Linked DNA regions of Pontiella desulfatans. The protein of the gene in region 1 interacts with the protein of each later gene in a pairwise test. Links are inferred from orthologs where the notes say so. Each region holds a gene or a part of one and is shown on either strand. Other genes may lie near its edges. The genes, in order: E9954_RS02465 and ftsW.

Region 1 (3,223 bases):
GGCAAAGCTGCGCGCCGTGGAAGTGGGGGTATGAGATGGCAACGAAACGAAAAACCGTAAGAAAGAAAAAGCCAACCAAGAAGAACCAGGTGCAGGTTCCCTTCCCGGTGGTCCTGGCCAACGTGCTGGTCATGGTGGCCGTGCTTGGCCTGAGCTACATGTGGCTCTGTTCCCGTTGCGATGCCCTTGGCAAGGAGATCAAGAACAAGGAGCGCGAGTTGCGCTCCGCCAACAAACGGCTGACCCACGAGCAGGATCGTTGGTCGAGCATCACCTCCCCGGTCAACCTGGAGCGGGCCATCAAGAAATACCGGCTCAACATGACGATGCCGAAGGGCAACCAGGTGGTGAAGATTTCAAACTGGGATGGCCAGGCGGGAACGGCAAAGGTTGAGCATCGTTAGCGAGGCTTAAGGCCAGCAATCCGGTGCCCGTAACATTGCCTCGGCAGGTTGCGGGTTTTGGCTTGATGCAGAGTAGGAATCCAACGCATGGCGGAAGTCAGGTTCAAAGGGAGGATCGTGGTGCTCGCAACAGTTGTTCTGTTGGTGTTCACCGCCATTGGTTCGCGTTTGGCCATGCTCCATCTTCGGCCCGTCGATTGGGTGGTCAGGCCCATCATGGAGGCGCGTTCGTTCGAATCGAAGCCGGCGGCGAACCGCGGGCGCATCGTCGACCGAACCGGGCGGATCCTGGCCATGGACACGCCATCCTACCACGTGTGCATCGATCCCAAGTGGATATCCGAGCATGGCGATCCGGTGGCGGTTGCCCGCCATCTATCCGACGAATTCCGTCTTTCCGAGGCCGACCTTGCCGGGGATTTGGCGCAGACCCACCGTGAATACACCCGCATCAAGAAATATGTTTCCGGCCATCAAATCAAGCGCTTCAAGCGCATGAACATGGGCGTCGTCTACACGCCGGCGGAGCTGGTAGGCGGAGTTGAAACCAACATCTATCTCAAAGGCGTGTGGTTCGAGGAGGCGCCGATCCGGAAATATCCCAACGGGCCGCTGATGGCGCACGTGGTGGGCTTTTCCAATCTTGAAGGCATCGGCTCCGCCGGGGTCGAGCTGCGCATGAACGAATACCTTCGCGGCAAGGAGGGCTACCGCAAGGGGCAGGTCGATGGCAGCGGGCGCGAAATCTACCGGACGCGGGAAATGGATATCCCGCCCGAGGACGGCGCCACGGTTGAGCTCACGCTCGATAGCTGGCTCCAGTACCAGGTGGAGAAGATCATCGAAAAAACCTGCCACGACTTCAACGCCAAGGCGGTCTGGGCCATTGTCCAGCATGTGCGCACCGGCGAAATCCTGGCAATGGCCTCGTTCCCGACCTACGATCCGAACCGCTACTCCAAGGCACCCGAGGAATGGCGGCGCAACCGCGCCATCGGCTTCAACTATGAACCCGGATCCACCATGAAGGCCGCCGTCATCGCCGCCGCCCTCGACCACGACGTGGTCGACGAAGGCGACGTGTTCGATTGCGAAAAAGGCTACTGGGTCTATGGCGGCAAGGCGCTGCGCGACAGCCACGGCGAAGAAGACCTGACCGTCGCCGACATCGTCAAGGTTTCGAGCAACATCGGCACGGCCAAGATCGCTTTGGAGATGGGCAACCAAATGGTCTACGACAGCCTCCGGAAATTCCATTTCGGCGAGCGCCTGGACGTCGGCTTGCCCGGGGAGGAGGGCGGCATTTTCTACTCGCCCAAGCATTGGTCGAAGATCAGCATCACGCGCATCGGCATGGGGCACGAGATTGGTGTCACCGCCCTGCAGGTGCTTTCGATGATGAACGCGATCGCCTACAACGGCGTGCAGATGCAGCCCTACCTGGTGAAACGGGTGGTCACTCCCGACGGCACGGTGTTGCACGAAAACAAGCCCGAGGTGATCGGCCGCCCGTTGGACCCGCCGGCGGCAAGGCGCATGCAGCAATTGTTGGCGCGGGTCGTGATGGAAGAAGGCGGCACCGGCACCAAGGCGCAGGTCGAGGGCTACACCGTGGCCGGCAAGACCGGCACCGCCCAGAAGATCCGCCCGAAGGAGGAGGGCGGCGGATACTATTCCAAAAACTTCACCTCCTCGTTCGCCGGCTTCCTGCCGGTCGAGAATCCCGAGATCGGCATCATTGTGGTGGCCGACGATCCGGGGGAATACACGGATTCCGGCCGGAAGATCAATTATTACGGCGGCACGGTATGCGGCCCCGCCTTCCAGGAAATCGCCACGATGGCGGTGGAATACCTGCGCATTGCCCCCGGCGGCAACCGCGTCTATGTTGCGAGGCCACAAGAATGAAGCTGAACAAGCTGCTCGAAACCTTAACAACGCTCGACATCGCCGGGAAAACCGACGGGGGGATCGAGGGCATCGCCTACGACTCGCGGCTGGTCAAGCCCGGTTGGCTGTTCGTTGCCATATCCGGGCAGCGGGCGGACGGGGCCGACTTCATTACCGAGGCGCTCTCGAAAGGGGCGGTGGCCGTGGTTTCGGAAAACCCGCTCGAACTCGGTGCCGGTGCGGTGCACATCCAGGTGCCGCGCGCGCGCCGCGCTCTTGCCGAAATCGCCAACGCCTATTATGGCGACCTCTCCCGCAAGATGCACGTGGTGGGAATCACCGGCACCAACGGCAAGACCACCACGGCCTACATGATTCGCGATATCCTGCGCGACGGCGGCTTTTTGCCGGGATTGCTGGGCACCGTGGCCTACGAAATCGGCGAGCGCTCCATTCCCGCATCGCGCACAACGCCCGAATCGCCGGACATCCACTCCATGCTCCAGCAGATGAAGGAGGCCGGTTGCGACTCGGTCGTGATGGAGGTTTCTTCCCATGCGATTGCCCTGCAGCGCGTCCATGGCATCGATTTCAACACCAGCGTCTTCACCAACCTTACGCAAGACCACCTCGATTTCCACAAGGACATGGAGACCTACTTCAATGTGAAGGCGGAGTTGTTCCATCTCCTGGATAAGCGGCACGACCGCTCCGCCGTCATCAACCTGGACGATCCCTGGGGGCGCAAGCTCGTCGAGGAGCGCAAGCTGTTGGCCAATGTCGTCACCTATGGTTTCAACGAACGCGCCATGGTCTGCGCTTCCAATGTCCACCTCGATGCCAACGGAACCTCCTTCAAGGTCTACACGCCATGGGGCGAAGCCCGTGTCGGGTTGCAGCTGCTGGGCCGGTTCAATGTCCACAATGCG
Region 2 (3,153 bases), 580 kb from region 1 along the record:
TACCTCCGAGTCGCAGGGTAGCGGCCGAGGCGCAGGCGCCAGGCACAAAGGCCCGTTCAAGCATGAACACAAAGATGTGGATTCGGCGGGGGATGTTATGGCAACAACGGATCCGTACTACACCGACGACACGATGCCGGGCGATGCCATGTATGGTGGCGACCAGATCCAAAGCTCCGACTATTCCGTCGAACCGCAGCCTCCGGTTTCAACCAGCGGCTCCACCGAAATCTACATTGTCCAGAAGGGCGACATGCTTTCCCAATTGGCGATCGATTTCGATACCACGACGGCAACACTGGTGGAAATGAACGGCCTCTCCAATCCCGATGTGCTTTATGTTGGGCAGGAATTGGCGGTTCCGGCCGGTCGCGGCGCTTCCAAGGCAACCACTTCCAAATCCACCGGTTCCATCAAGAAGGGCGGAACCTACACCATCCAGAAGGGCGACACCCTTTCCGGAATCGCGCTCGCCGCCGGTGTGGGCATCAACGACCTCCGTTCGCTCAACAACATCAAGGGCGACAAGATCATGGCCGGCGACACGCTCGATATCCCGAGCTACGGTAAGGTGCCTTCCTCTAGCCGTACGTCCTCCTCCACGAAGAAGGCTGAACCGGCGCCGACCCCGGTGGAGCCTGCCCAGCCAGTGGTGGATGAAGCTCCGATGATGGCACCGCCGGTAACCACCTCGACGCCCGATGAGCCGATGTCGCTCGACGTGATCGAGGACAAGGTGCTTTATCCCGGCGAAACCCTCGACGATGTGGCCCGCCAGTATGGCGTGAGCAAAGGGGAGATCATGCGCCTGAACAACATCTCGAACGAATCTCAGGTACAGGAAGGCCAGCGCCTGCGTATTCCGATTGCGGAGTAGACTCATTTGACTTGCTTTACCACGGAGGCACGGAGACTCAGAGTTGATTCTGTAATCTCCGTGCCTCTGTGTCTCTGGGGGGAAAGAAGGGTGGAGAGCAATGCGTAGGACCATTTCGCTTTTCATAGCCATCGTATTGATTCTCGTCACCCTCGGCGTGCTGGTGCTGGCCAGTGCCAGCTCGGCAAAGTATGACGACGCCAGCTATTTTGTGAAACGCCAGCTCATCTGGCTGGCGTTTGCTTTTATTGCCGCGGCGGTTGCCGCTCGGTTCGACTACCGGGCATACCAGAAACTCGCCATTCCGATCGCGGCGTTTTCGGTTCTCCTGCTGATCCTCGTCCGCATTCCGGGCATCGGCAGCTACATCAACGGAAGCTGGCGCTGGATCCGCATCGGCCCCATCACGATCCAACCCTCCGAAATCTCGAAGGTGGCCGTCATCCTGCTCTTTTCCTGGTGGCTGGCGCGCAACCAGCGGCGGATCGACGAGCTGAAGCGCGGGATTGTTGTGCCTTTTGTCCTGCTGGGGTGCTTTGCGCTTCCCATCATTGTCGAGCCCGACTTCGGCACCACGATGCTCGTTTCGACGGTTGCGGTTTCCATGATGTTCCTAGGGGGGGTGAGCATTGCGCCTTTGCTGATTATCGGGGCCATCGGCCTGCTCGGGGTGGGGGTCCTGATTTTCCAGAACCCGGAACGCATGAGCCGCATCCTCGCCTTCCTCGATCCGCAGAAATATGAAAAAGACAAGGCCTGGCAGCTCATCAATTCGCTGCGCGCCTTTGCCGGCGGCGATGTTGGAGGGGTGGGTTTTGGCAACAGCATGCAGAAATACAACTACCTGCCCGAGGCGCACACCGACTTCATTTTCCCCATCATCGGGGAAGAGCTTGGGCTGGTCGCTTCGCTACTCGTTATCGTCATGTATGTAGTCCTGTTTGTGCTCGGCCTGCGCATTGCGCTCAATGCGCGCGATGACTTCGGGCGCCTGCTCGCCTTCGGGATCACCCTCATGATCACCATCCAGGCCCTGATCAACTTTGCCGTCGTAACCGGCTGCGTGCCCACCAAGGGGCTGGCCTTGCCCTTCATCAGCTATGGAGGATCCAGCCTCGTCATCTCCGGTGTAATGATCGGCATCCTCGTCAACGTCGCCCATTCCAGCATGAAGTCGCCCTCGAAATCATCCCGCAACCCCTTCAAAGACCGGGCAAGGAAAGTGTAGGGCGTGAAACGTGAGGCGTGAGCCATGATTCGGTTTCGCGACTCACTTTTCAATCGTCACGAATTAGGAATTTATTATGAACGATCAATATGAGCTGCTCGACAGCGGCAACGGAAAAAAACTCGAACGCTACGGCGACATTATCCTGGACCGCCCCTGCGCACAGGCGGTTTGGGCGCCGCGGAATCCCGGGTTGTGGGAAACCGCCACGGCCAGCTTCGACCGCGTCGGCGGGCTGAACTGGGAGGGCCGCAGCAAGGTGTCGAAAGCCTGGAACGTCGAGATTGCCGGGGTGGTGATGAAGCTTTCCGCCACCGACTTCGGGCATATTGGCGTCTTCCCCGAAACGCGCTCGCTCTGGCAGTGGATCCGCTCGGCGCTCAGGGAACAGGCGCAAACGAAGGGGAGGGAACTCAAGTTCCTGAATCTGTTTGCCTATTCCGGCGGCGCCACGCTCGCCGCCGCCCAGGCCGGGGCGCAGTGCTGCCACCTCGATGCCTCCAAGGGCATGGTCGAGTGGGCCCGCGAAAACGCCAAGCTCAACGGGTTGCAGGATGCCCCCATCCGCTGGATCGTCGACGACGTCATCAAGTTTCTCCGCCGGGAAGTGAAGCGCGGCAACCGCTATGACGGCATTTTGCTCGATCCTCCATCGTTCGGGCGCGGCAAGAAGGGCGAGCTCTACAAGATTGAAGACCAGCTGATGACCACGCTCGACCTCGTGCACGAGGTGCTTTCCGAAGATCCCGCCTTCGTCCTGCTCACCTCGCACACCCCCGGTTTCTCGCCCATTGTGCTGGGCAACCTCCTCCGCCAGTACCATCAATCCGGCACGTTCGAGTGCGGCGAAATGCTCCTCACCGGCAAGCCCGGCGTGAACGAACTCCCCAACGGAAACTGGGCCTGCTGGATCAACACTTTTTCGTAGTGTTCACGGATCTGCGCGCCCGTTTTTTCTACAAGGTGGATGTGGCGTTGAAGTAGATGCGTGATGATTGAGGCGTGACTAGGTTTTTTAAGCAAGCCTCATGTGTCACGCCTCACGTTT

What was found.
Region 2: the proteins of E9954_RS02465 (region 1) and ftsW interact in binary tests that used the Escherichia coli proteins (3 or more experiments, as listed by UniProt). The link is inferred for Pontiella desulfatans from one-to-one orthologs.

What each region holds. Positions count from the first base shown.
Region 1 is NZ_CAAHFG010000001.1:653,333-656,555, forward strand. Bases 1-2,901 are described here. They hold E9954_RS02465 (peptidoglycan D,D-transpeptidase FtsI family protein), read left to right. Parts: upstream 1-491; coding sequence 492-2,312; downstream 2,313-2,901. Other genes in these bases: rsmH (16S rRNA (cytosine(1402)-N(4))-methyltransferase RsmH), read left to right, coding at 1-34; E9954_RS02460 (hypothetical protein), read left to right, coding at 36-404; E9954_RS02470 (UDP-N-acetylmuramoyl-L-alanyl-D-glutamate--2,6-diaminopimelate ligase), read left to right, coding at 2,309-2,901. Also shown: more of E9954_RS02470, read left to right, coding at 2,902-3,223. UniProt on the Escherichia coli protein: Essential cell division protein that catalyzes cross-linking of the peptidoglycan cell wall at the division septum. Required for localization of FtsN.
Region 2 is NZ_CAAHFG010000001.1:77,924-81,076, forward strand. What follows is about bases 211-3,041. They hold ftsW (putative lipid II flippase FtsW), read left to right. Parts: upstream 211-977; coding sequence 978-2,105; downstream 2,106-3,041. Other genes in these bases: E9954_RS00275 (LysM peptidoglycan-binding domain-containing protein), read left to right, coding at 211-877; E9954_RS00285 (class I SAM-dependent methyltransferase), read left to right, coding at 2,182-3,033. Outside these bases: more of E9954_RS00275, read left to right, coding at 1-210.